3 regions of the Oceanobacillus sp. FSL W7-1304 genome follow, and region 1 is predicted to be linked to each of the others. Evidence: predicted binding sites of a transcription regulator. Region 1 holds the regulator's gene; each other region holds the start of a gene.
The links. Region 1 encodes Rex, which represses fermentation and respiration genes when NADH is low (regulators of the CRP and FNR family bind a similar motif). Its sites were predicted from a motif close to TTGTGAAATATTTCACAA; they were not measured.

Region 1 (4,267 bases):
CTCCAATGACTTTTCATGATCTTGATAAACTTCCGGTTTTGTCATTTCTTCTTCAATCTGTGCAATATCTAGTTCCTGATGTTCAATCATTTCTTCAAGTTCTGAGATACGACGCTGGACTTTCCTTTTTTCACTTTGCAGCTGCTTGCCTTCCTTATAGCTTAGCTTTTTTGTTTCAGAGTTGGATGTTGTTTCCTTTTCCTGTTTTAGCCTTTCGATTTCTGCCTCTTCTTCTTTCTTCTCCAAATAATAATCATAGTCCCCAAGATAGATCGTAATTCCATCTCGTTCCATTTCAGCAACCTGATCAGCTATTTTATTAATAAAATAGCGGTCATGTGATACGAAAAGGATGGTTCCAGGAAAATCAATCAAAGCTGCTTCCAGCACTTCTTTACTATCGATGTCCAAATGGTTTGTAGGCTCATCCATAATAAGGAAATTTGCTTGCTGCATTTTAAGCTTAGCAAGGGCTAGTCTTGCTTTTTCTCCACCACTTAATGTATGGACCTGCTTTAATACATCATCTCCAGAAAAAAGAAAGTTTCCTAAAACCGTGCGGATATCTTTTTCATTTATGGTGGGGTAATCATCCCATAATTCTTGAAGAATCGTCTTAGTAGAATTAAGATCAGCCTGTTCTTGATCATAGTAGCCAATTTGTACATTTGTACCAAGCTGGATGTTTCCTTTTTCTGTCTGCAGTCTACCTAAGATGGCCTTAAGTAATGTAGTTTTCCCTACACCATTCGGACCAACAAGTGCGATACGGTCACCGCGATTTATATCCAGTCGTATGTTGGAAAAAATAGGGTCCACTTCTTTTTCATAACGTAAGCTAAGCTCTTCAACTTTTAATACATCATTTCCACTTCTGCGATTAATTTGAAAGGAGAAGGAAGCGGATGACTCATCACCTAGTGGCCGATCAAGACGCTCCATTTTTTCAAGCTGCTTCCGCCTGCTTTGTGCTCGTTTTGTAGTCGAAGCACGTACAATATTCCGCTGGATAAAGTCTTCCATTTTTTTAATTTCAGTTTGCTGCTTTTCAAATTCCTTTAATTCCTGTTCATAATTTAGTGCTTTTTGCTCCAAATACTTGCTGTACGAACCATGGTATTTTCGCGTTTTATGCCGTGAAATTTCATATACAATGGAAACTGTTTTATCAAGAAAGTACCGATCGTGTGAAACGATGACAATGGCGCCTGGATAACTAACGAGATAGTTTTCCAACCATGACAATGTATCAATATCAAGATGGTTGGTCGGTTCATCAAGAATAAGCAGCTGTGGTTTTTGAAGCAGCAATTTACCCAGGGCAAGTCGTGTTTTTTGTCCACCACTAAGTTCTGCGATTGGAGTATCATAATCAAAGGACTCAAAATTTAACCCACTAAGTACAGCTCTAATATCAGATTCATACGTATAGCCCCCATCAGTCTGATATGCTAGTTGAAGTTTGTCATATTCTTTAAGGACTTTGTCATATTCTTCTCCAGATAATTCGCTGGCTTTCTCCATCTCTTTCTCTAATGCTCGAAGTTGCTTTTCCAATGATTTTAAATGGGAAAATACCTCTAGCATTTCATCCCAAATGGTTTTCCCTGATTCTAACGTCATATGCTGGGATAAATAACCGAATGTAAGATCCTTCGGTTGAAAAAATTCCCCTTCATCATACGATAATTCTTGTGCCATAATTTTAAGTAATGTTGACTTACCTGCACCGTTTCTGCCGACAATAGCTATACGGTCTTTATCTTTAATTTCAATTTTAATATTTGATAAAATCTCTTCAGCACCGAAGGATTTGGAAATTCCGTTTAGTTGCATTAATATCATCTTTTTCACCCCATCATGTACAGTGTATCTTATAGTTATTTAACGAGGCAACTGAATTGTGAAAAATATCACGACTTATTTGACGTTTTCTGTTAAAATAGAAGGAAAGAACTTATCATATACAACTATTGGATTGAAAAGAGGAAGATTGATGGAACAGAATAAAATTCCACAAGCTACTGCCAAGCGGCTGCCTTTATATTATCGTTTTCTTAACAATTTAAATCAGCAAGGGAAGAAGCGAGTTTCCTCAAAGGAGCTGAGTGATGCAGTAAAAGTGGATTCTGCAACAATTCGAAGAGACTTTTCTTATTTTGGCGCATTGGGAAAAAAGGGATACGGCTATAATGTAGAGTATTTATTAGGATTTTTCCGAAGTACGTTGGATCAGCATGAGGTTACAGAGGTTGCATTAATCGGAGTTGGGAACTTAGGCACAGCCTTCCTTCATTATAACTTTATGAAGAACAATAATATCCGGATTACTACGGCATTTGATGCAGATACAGAAAAGGTTGGCACGGATATTGGCGGGGTACCCGTTTATGATATTCGTGATTTAGAGGAAAAGTTAGAAGACATTAAAGTCGCTATCCTAACTGTGCCAGCTGTTGAAGCACAAGTGATCGCCGATAAGCTTGTAGAAAAAGGGATTTCAGGGATTCTTAACTTTACTCCTGCAAGGATTAGTGTACCGAAGCATATTCGGGTCCACCATATTGATCTTGCTGTTGAATTGCAGGCCCTTGTTTATTTCCTAAAGCATTATTCGTTAGATAATCCAGAGTAGATATTACTCATTGTGAATTTTTGTTTAATTACAAGGCTATTGATTTTAGGTCAAAAGCCTTGTTTTTTTATGGTTGGATTTGGATGTCCTTATATTGGTAAATACCATAATTTATTTGCATCAATTCCATAAAATCTCTGTTTTAAACAACCACTGGAAATAAGCTGATAAATATTAACTAGATAAATGGAACTAATATTTTTCTGAAAATTATTGGTTCTTAAGACATCTATCCATTTACTGATTATTACGTTAATCTGTATTGGGAATATATTGAGAAAGAGGAGGAATTTATTCGTGAACGTGAAAAAGGTTTTAGGTATTATGTTTGTTTTATTTATTAGTTTGTTCATTGTTGCATGTTCAAATGAAAGTGACAATGAGAGTGAAGGGACTAACGATGCTGAAGCAACTGAAGAAACAAATGATGCGGAAGCAAACGAGGAAAATGGGTCTGAAGAAGCAGAAGAAAATGTAGTTCCAGAAGATGAGGCATTATTTGCAGTACTTGAAGCAAACTTAGAAGCATTAACAGAAAATGACTTGGATGCTTACATGGAAACCATACATAGTGAATCTCCTTTATATGACTCAACACGTACGACAATCGATCAATTATCTGTGTATACATTAGATATGGAATTATTTGATTTAGTTGTGGAGGAAAAATCAGAAGAAGAAGCAACAATCTCTTATAAACAGACGACAATGAAAGTCGATGGTCCTGATTTTATGAATAATGAAACACACGGGGTTCATGTCTTGCGACCAGATGATGGTGCATGGAAAATTTATAGTTCTGAAGAACCAAGCGAAATAATTCCTCTTGATGAGAATGGGGATGTTATCGAAGAGACTGCTGCTGATGCAGCGGCAGAAGGTGTTTACATTGACACAATTACGAGCTTAGAAATTCCGTTTGATGAAGGAAAGTGGGAGCTTGAGAACTATGAGGAAGGAGACGGTGAAGCAACCGCTGAATTTCTTTTAGTTGATGAGGATCAAACGAATTTCACAGAGCTGTTTACGATTCATTATTATCCAGATGGTGATGAATTGTTAGGTGCTGAAGGCTTTATCGAAATGATGGAAATGAATTTAACAGAAATGACTACAGGTGAGCTTGAATTTAATTCTGCGGAAGAAGGATTTTTTGATTTTTCATTAACAGAAGATGATATTCAGCTCGATCAGGAAGAAGTAGCAAGGGTATTTGCGAAAGACAATGATTTGTATGTTGTTCGCTACACAACGTTTGAAAAATCAATCGAAGATAAAGATGAATGGATAGATAAGTTGAAGTCTATCCAATAAAAATAAAAGAAGGCTGTTTCAGTATTAATCTAGAAACAGCCTTCTTTTTTATTAAGAAGATCTATATAGTATCTATTTAATGCTTCTTCTTTTTCAATCGAAAATACTTATTAAGCAATCGAACTGCAACTCCAAAGGCAAGCGTTGCTACAGCAGCAAAAATGAGCGTGGTGGGATTCCAGATTGTTTGCCCTTTGCTTTGGACGGCAACGTAAATAAAAATCATTGCCATTATGAAGTAAATGAACGCTTTAACTAACAAAGAATGAATCATTCATTAACCTCCAATAAGGATCATTTGCAATTGCTCAACCTGAC
Region 2 (4,267 bases), 440 kb from region 1:
GATGAAAAGTAAAGGTTATTTTTATCAAATGAAGAAAATCGAACAAAGTGTCTTTTTGGCAGATCTGTAAAAAGAAAAAGAAGCTGACAGAGAAGATTAGTCCTCGTCAGCTTCTTTTGTTACAGGTTTATCCTTACCGGCTCCCCAAAATGCAACCGCAATCGCAATTAGAATAATGAGAATGGGAGCGACAAAGATTAGAAAATCATGAAACATTTAGCTCACTCCTTCTTATTCTTGATTCCTTGTACATAATTTTTATCGAACAGAAATAGCCGTAATAACAAATACAAGGAGGGAAGCAATAAGGCTAGGCCAAGAATAAACACGAATACTAATGAAATTGCCATCGCCGTATTAGTGAACCCTTCATAAATGGTAAGATGCGGGTAAAGCAAGTACGGATAATGGGAAACTCCATACGCGAAAAATGCCATTGCAAATTGACCGACAAGCAGCCAGAATGCCATACCGTAGTTTCTTCTTTTCCAGATGAGCCATACTGTTGCAAACCATAATATAAAGGAAAGTGCAAACATCCACCACAAATCCATAATCCGTTCAAAGTGGGCTTCATTGTGAGAGCTTAATTCATAAACAATGCCACTAGCAGTAATAATCAATGGTAAAGCCCACCCAAGTGCGTATTTCCGCATCAAATCAGTTGCTTTTGTATCACCAGTTTTATATGCGTACCACGTAAGGAAGACAGCGGATATATATAAAACAGCAACAATGCTTAATGCCACAATAGACCAGGTTAATGGGCTAGTAAATAGAGCTGCGTAATCAAGCACTGGGTTATCGTTCACGATGGATACGAACCCACCCTCAGAGATGGTTAAGACAATCGACAATGAAGCTGGAATTAACAGTCCGGAAGCTCCATACATAAAGGCATATCCTTTATGACCTCGTGCTCCATACGATTCAAACGCATAATAAGAGCCTCGGATTGCCAGCAAAACTAGCGCAATACTTCCTGGAATCAGTAAAATTGTTCCGAAGTAATATGCCGATTGTGGAAAGAACCCAACAATCCCAACGAAAAAGAAAACAAAAAATACATTCGTTACTTCCCAGACAGGAGATAGATAACGCTGAATAATTTTAGATAAAATATGTTGCTTACCAGTTATAATGCTTTGGGCGTTAAAAAACCCTGCACCATAGTCGATCGAGCCGACAATGACATATCCAAATAAAAATAACCAGAGTACGGAAATTCCTAGAACTTCTAAACTCATTCAGAATCACCACCTTGCTGTTTGGCGAGCGCCTTTTCAATCGGATCGTTTTTAAACATTCGTCTTAGCACGACAACCGTACCAACACCTAAAACGAAATATAATCCTACGAAAAGGATAAACATATGGCCAACATAATCACTTGATGTTGCTGCTTGATCAACCGTCATGATTCCTCTGAGTATCCAAGGTTGACGACCAACTTCCGCCATCCACCAGCCAGCTTCAATTCCTAAGAATGACAATGGCCCACCAAGGACAATAAGTGATCGGTACCATGCTGTCTTAACGAAAGACCAGCCTCGTTTTGCTCCAACCCAATAGACGAATGAGAGAGCCAGCATGAACATACCGATTGTAACCATTAAATCAAAATAATAATGGATAATTAACGGTGGCTGTTCTTCTGCTGGAAATTGATCTAATCCAATTACTTCTGCATTTGGATAACCATGCGCAAGAATACTTAATCCAAATGGAATTTGCAGCGCGTAATTCACTTCCTGATTTTCATCAAGCATTCCATAAAGAATGAGTGGTGCAGCTTCCTCAGTTTCAAAATGCCATTCAGCTGCAGCTAGTTTCTCAGGCTGATATTCTGCCAAGTACTTTCCAGACAGGTCTCCAATTAACACAGTTGCAATGGAAAAGATAAGTCCGATTTTCATCGTCATAAACAAAGCTTTTTTGTGGTATTCATGTTTCGAACCTTTAAGCAATCTGAATGCAGCAATGGCTGCCAGCATAAATGCAACGGTCATATAAGCAGTAGCAAGTACGTGGGACACTTTCGTCGGCATTGCTGCAGTAAACATTGCTGCAATCGGATTTGCATTTACAAGTTGTCCATTCATAATGTCAAAACCTGCTGGGGCATTCATAAAGGCGTTGACAATCGTAATGAAGACAGCAGACATACCACCTCCAAGTGCAACCGGGATCAATAATAGTAAGTGTTTACGAGGGTTATCAAAACGATCCCATGTATACAAATAAATCCCTAAGAATATTGCTTCAAAGAAGAAAGCAAAAACTTCCATAAATAATGGCAATGCGATGATATTACCAGCAAGCTCCATAAAGTTAGGCCACAATAGTGATAATTGTAAACCAATTGCAGTTCCTGTCACGACACCTACGGCAACCGTCACGACAAACCCTTTTGCCCATCGTCTAGCCATCAGCATATAGTGCATATCGTTCTTCTTGATTCCAACCCATTGTGCAATCATGATCATGAGGGGCACCCCTACACCGATGGTTGCATAGATAATGTGAAACGAAAGGGTTAAAAGGGTTAATAATCTACTGGCAAATACCGGATCATCAAATAACAACGCAGATCCTCCTCCTTAATTTCACAAATAAACCACCTAAGATTAGGCTCTACTTAGATATGTAAAGGCACATCTAAGTTCATTCTAACGTGTTGACGTACCTAATTGGATATTAGATATGACAATATTTCAAACGGGAAATGAATTAATTGTGAACTCTTTAACAATCTTATAATAAATCGAGAAAATGACAACCAATATGTATTTTCCCCAAAAAAATCGTTGTTAATCTATATTTAATTGGAAAGGTATTTCTTGAAAAAGAGGACCATTTCTATGGAAAGCGTTTACTAGAGGAATTAGATAGATATGTTAAAATAAAAAGAGGATGATCTAATCAAATTAAAAATAACGAATAAAGGAAAGGGGATTAAAAATGGATGTCAAATATCCAATAGGGAAATTACAGGTTCCTGAAAAAGTAACATTAGAAAATACACATGAATGCCTAAAAGAAATTGAAACTTACACGATCCGTTTAAGGAAAGCTGTTGACTCATTAAGTAATGAGGAACTCAGCAGACAATATCGTGATGGCAGCTGGACAGTTCGTCAGCTTGTTCATCATATTGCAGATTCCCAGTTGAATATGTATCAACGTTTGAAGCTTGCTTTAACAGATGAAAATCCCACAGTACCAAATTTTGATCAAGACAAGTGGGCTATTCAACCGGATACAAAACTTCCTATAGAAAGTTCCATTAAAATGCTAGAAGGCATAAATGAACGCATCGTATCTTTAGGGAATAATTTAACTGAAGAGCAATTAAATCTGGCGTTTACTCACCAAAAAAACGGTAAAATCACGGTTGCAACAAAAGTTGCAAAATTAGCTTGGCACGAAGAGCACCACTTAGCCCATATAAAAATCGCTTTAGCAGAATAATACATTATATATGGAATTGGCTTATCGAGCTACGATAAGCCAATTCTTTAAAAGTGGGCTTAATTTTTTATTCATCCAGTAGAATCTTCTAGCTGTCTTTTTTTAGTATTATCGAGCAACACGTCCTTTACTTTCATAATAACCTTCATCAAATTAAAAATTACCAATAAAAAGAACTGAATATTTTACCTATTGACAACGGGATTTTTTCTCGCCATAATAGAAATCAATATATTGAACGTTAATAAAGGACTAGTATGCGGTACTTGCTATGAAAGAGAGCGGAATTTAGAAGCTGAAAGATTCCGTCATAGACAACCTGCAGAACCTACCTTTAGAGTCCCATGCCAATACATGGGCGCATTTCCAGCGTTATGGATGAAGTGGAATGTGCATACATTCAAGTAATGGTGGTACCGCGGAAGAGAGCTCTTTCGTCCTTATAATATAGGGCGATTGGGCTTTTTTGTGTACATAAGGAAATACGTTTAATGGAGGTAATCGAAATGCGTAAGCAACGAATCGTAGTCAAAATTGGCAGTAGCTCCCTAACAAATGATAAGGGTGAAATCGATCAGCAAAAACTAAATGATCATATTCACGCGCTGGCTGCGCTTCGAGAAGCAAACCATGAAGTTATTCTTGTATCTTCAGGTGCTGTTGCAGCTGGCTTTAGAAGGCTTGGTTATTCATCAAGACCCGTCACCTTAAAAGGAAAGCAGGCTGCTGCTGCTGTTGGGCAAAGCTTATTGATTCAAACTTATATGGAAAAATTCAGTGTCTATGGAATAACGGCG
Region 3 (4,267 bases), 2.0 Mb from region 1:
TAAAATTGTTGACGTAATAGGGTGCTCCCCTTAAACAGGGAAGCGAGAACCTATATCATCTAACTATTGCATGCTTTTTTCCTTACAAGTGGTTTGCTTACATCCCTTTATGGAATGTTCGATTAATAACATCTAATTGTTGTTCTCTCGTTAATTTAATAAAGTTTACCGCATATCCAGATACACGGATGGTTAGCTGTGGATATTGTTCTGGATGCTCCATTGCATCGAGCAATGTTTCGCGATCAAACACATTGACGTTTAAATGATGTCCACCTTTTATCGTATATCCGTCTAGCATTCCTGCTAGATTTTGAATTCGTGTACTTTCTTCTCTCCCTAATGCTTTTGGTACAATGGAAAAGGTGTTGCTTATTCCGTCTAATGCGTATTCGTAAGGCAATTTTGCGACAGAGCTGAGGGATGCAAGTGCTCCTTTTTCGTCACGTCCATGCAATGGGTTCGCTCCAGGAGCAAAGGGCTCTCCAGCTTTTCGTCCATCTGGTGTATTTCCAGTTTTCTTCCCATAAACGACATTGGAAGTAATTGTTAATACAGAAAGTGTTGGTACAGAATTTCTGTATGTTTGATGCTTTTTGATTTTATTCATGAAGGCTGTGACAAGTTCAACTGCAATAGCGTCAACTCGGTCATCATTGTTTCCGTATTTCGGGAAATCTCCTTCTATTTTGTAGTCGATGGCATAGCCAGCTTCATTGCGGATTACTTTTACCTTTGTGTGCTTAATGGCACTTAGTGAATCAGCTGCAACTGATAATCCTGCAATCCCAGTTGCCATTGTCCGGAGAATGTCTCTATCATGTAATGCCATTTCAATTCGTTCATAGCTATATTTGTCATGCATGTAGTGAATCACATTTAGTGTATTAATATATAATCCGGCAAGCCATTCTAGCATTTGGTCATATTTTTCCATTACTTCCTCATAGTGTAGATATTCGGAAGTAATTGGTTCATAGTTCGGTCCTACTTGAGTGAAGGATTGTTCATCTACCCCGCCATTAATTGCATATAGCAATGCTTTGGCTAAGTTAGCTCGTGCACCGAAGAACTGCATTTGCTTGCCAATTTCCATTGCAGAAACACAGCATGCAATTCCATAATCATCTCCAAATTGTTTCCTCATGAGGTCATCATTTTCATATTGAATTGAACTTGTTTTAATGGACATAGATGCACAGTATTCCTTAAAAGGGCGTGGTAATTGATCAGACCATAAAACCGTTAAGTTTGGTTCGGGTGCAGGCCCAAGATTGTCTAATGTGTGTAAAAATCGGAACGAATTCTTTGTCACAAGCGGTGTACCATCTATAGCAATACCACCAATTGATTCTGTAACCCAAGTTGGATCTCCACTAAATAATTCATTGTAATCTGGAGTTCTTGCAAATTTTACAAGTCGTAGTTTCATTACAAAATGATCGACAAGCTCTTGTGCTGTTTCTTCTGTAATGACACCATTTTGAATGTCACGCTCAATATAAATATCTAAGAAGGTAGAAACCCTGCCAAGACTCATAGCTGCGCCGTTTTGCTCCTTGATAGCTGCTAAATAACCAAAATATAACCATTGGAACGCTTCGATTGCATTTGTAGCAGGATTGGAAATATCATATCCATAATCTGAACCGAGCTGTTTTAATTCTTGTAAGGCACGAATTTGTTCAGAAAGCTCTTCGCGGTCACGAATGATTTTCTCGGACATCACACCATTAACTCCCGTTGCTGCAAGTTCTTTTTGTTTATCTGCGATTAGCCTGTCAACACCATATAAAGCAACTCTTCGGTAATCGCCAATGATCCGTCCGCGTCCATAAGCATCAGGAAGACCTGTAATAATTCCAGCTTTTCTTGCTGCTCGCATTTCAGGTGTGTATGCATCAAAAACACCTTGGTTATGTGTCTTCCGATAATTGTTGAAGACATGCTTTACTTCTTCATCTAACTCATATCCGTATGCATGTAGAGCATCTTCTGCCATTCTAATACCACCAAATGGTTGAAGAGAGCGCTTAAAAGGTTGGTCTGTTTGGACACCAACAATTTTTTCAATACCTTTATTTAAATAGCCTGCTCCATGTGACGTAATGGTTGATACAATTGATGTGTCCATATCCAATACGCCACCATTTTCTCGTTCTTGCTTTGTTAAATCCATCACTTGTTCCCATAAAATTGTCGTGTTCCTTGTCGATCCTGCTAAAAAGCTTTCATCACCAGTATAGACAGTAATGTTTTGCATAATAAAGTCGCGAACATTAATTTCCTCTTGCCATTTTCCACTTTTAAAATCCATTTTGTTTTGAGCAGTTACAACCATAATAACCCTCCTAAAAAAGATATTGTGAAACATTGAGCATTCTTTATATATTTATCATATCACATATTTTTAGATGAAGTTATTTAAAATGTTAAAGAAGTGTGTCAGAATTGTAACTATATCGTGTCGATGAAGAAGGAATGAAATATTTAAAAATATGTTTCATTCACGTATAATGGTATAAATGATTTGAACGTCATATTTAAGGAAATCATAAATGGATGAGTGCCCTAATGAGAAGAGAGTAAGTATATTTGGTCATTCATAGAAGTGATGAGTGCCCGAATGAGAAGAGAATAAGTTTATTTGGTCGTTCATAGAAGTGATGAGTGCCCGAATGAGAAGAGAGTAGGTTTATTTGGTCGTTCATAGAAGTGATGAGAGCCCGAATGGGAAGAGAGTAGGCTCCTTTGATTGGTCAAAGATGAGTTACCAATCAAAGGAATGATAAGTTCATTCTGTAAGTTATGTAGGCTATGAGCTTCTTGGCGCAGTGAGTTATTTGATTATCTAAAGCGAATGGGGTTCCAGCATTAAGAGAGCATCAACATTTGGGGCCTATTTACTGGATTCACGGGCTTACTCGAAAGCTCATCACTGGATAGGCTGGCAACATACTAAAAATAGATAAAGGTTTGTGACAAATGAAAACACATTGGAATTTATTTATTGCTTTTTTTCGTGTTGGTATACTCGGATTTGGGGGAGGACCTGCTTCGATACCGCTTATTCAAAAGGAAGTAGTTGATCACTATAAATGGATGGATAACGAGGAATTTGGTGATATTCTTGCTTTAGCAAACACATTACCGGGTCCAATTGCAACAAAGCTACCTGGTTATATTGGTTATCGGGTTGCCCGTATACTAGGAATGATAAATGCCGTTCTTGCTACGATTGTACCTACGATTTTATTAATGATTGTTTTACTCACTACACTTTCACAAGTTAAAGAATTTGATTGGGTGCAAGGAATGACGGCAGCAGTCGTTCCAGTAGTGGGGATGATGATGGCTGTCTTGACATGGCAATTTGCCCAAAAAGCTGCTATTGGCTTGGGATGGGTAAAGACATGTATATTTCTTGCTATTTTCTTTATCACTTTACAAATTCTTCAGGTGCATCCAGGAATTTTGATTGCTGTTCTACTCATCCTGGCGCTGTCTCTGCCAGTCCACAAGAAGCAAAAAAAGAATAAAGAAGGTGAAGATGTATGATCTATATTGATATTTTTGTCGCCTTTTTTATTCCGGGTATTCTGGGCTATGGGGGAGGACCTGCTTCCATTCCCCTTATTGAAAATGAAGTGGTATTACGATATGGTTGGATGTCAGTGCAGGAATTTAGTGAGATTTTAGCGCTTGGAAACTCTTTACCAGGTCCAATTGCAACGAAGATGGCAGGGTACATAGGCTATGAAGTAGGAGGGGTTATTGGGTCGATTGTAGGCGTATTTGCTACTGTGGCTCCATCTCTAATTTTATTAATATTCCTTGGTGGACTGTTGTTAAAATATAAGGACTCTCCTAAAGTAAAGCGGTTAACGCTTTTTGTTCAGCCGGTCATTGCTATATTGCTCGGTGTTATGGCATGGAGGTTTTTCAGTGAATCTTATATAGGAATTGGAATTTGGCAGACGGTACTACTGGTTGGCGTTAGTTTTCTATTAATCGAGCGTTTTAAAATACACCCTGCATTTGTAATTGCCGGAGCTCTTATTTACGGTGGCTTTCTTTTATAAATAGATCTAGCCCTTATCGCCTCCATAAGCCTCAACTTATGAAAAAAAGCAAAACCCCTTGATTGTTGGGTTTTGCTTTTTATATTCCCATTACTCGATAACCCCGAGCTTTTTTAAGCCGTTATAGATACCAGAATCACTAACAGATGTGGTACGGTGCTTTGCGTAAGTAAATAGTTCTGGAT

Region 2: a site for Rex is predicted at 2,734-2,751, ahead of NYE61_RS07430 (cytochrome ubiquinol oxidase subunit I). Genes of this name have one in related genera too.
Region 3: a site for Rex is predicted at 2,364-2,381, ahead of pflB (formate C-acetyltransferase). Genes of this name have one in related genera too.

What each region holds. Positions count from the first base shown of each region.
Region 1 covers NZ_CP150211.1:1,935,752-1,940,018, reverse strand. The annotation lists gene NYE61_RS09765 (ABC-F family ATP-binding cassette domain-containing protein) at 1-1,845, opposite strand, end outside; gene NYE61_RS09760 (redox-sensing transcriptional repressor Rex) at 1,997-2,635, shown strand; gene NYE61_RS09755 (hypothetical protein) at 2,933-3,949, shown strand; gene NYE61_RS09750 (YdiK family protein) at 4,026-4,223, opposite strand; gene NYE61_RS09745 (CPBP family intramembrane glutamic endopeptidase) at 4,227-4,267, opposite strand, start outside.
Region 2 covers NZ_CP150211.1:1,495,862-1,500,128, reverse strand. The annotation lists gene cydC (thiol reductant ABC exporter subunit CydC) at 1-70, shown strand, start outside; gene NYE61_RS07435 (cytochrome d ubiquinol oxidase subunit II) at 222-1,247, opposite strand; gene NYE61_RS07430 (cytochrome ubiquinol oxidase subunit I) at 1,244-2,584, opposite strand; gene NYE61_RS07425 (YfiT family bacillithiol transferase) at 2,961-3,470, shown strand; gene proB (glutamate 5-kinase) at 3,977-4,267, shown strand, end outside.
Region 3 covers NZ_CP150211.1:4,111,233-4,115,499, forward strand. The annotation lists gene pflB (formate C-acetyltransferase) at 98-2,341, opposite strand; gene NYE61_RS20190 (chromate transporter) at 2,986-3,558, shown strand; gene NYE61_RS20195 (chromate transporter) at 3,555-4,082, shown strand; gene NYE61_RS20200 (HAD family hydrolase) at 4,173-4,267, opposite strand, start outside.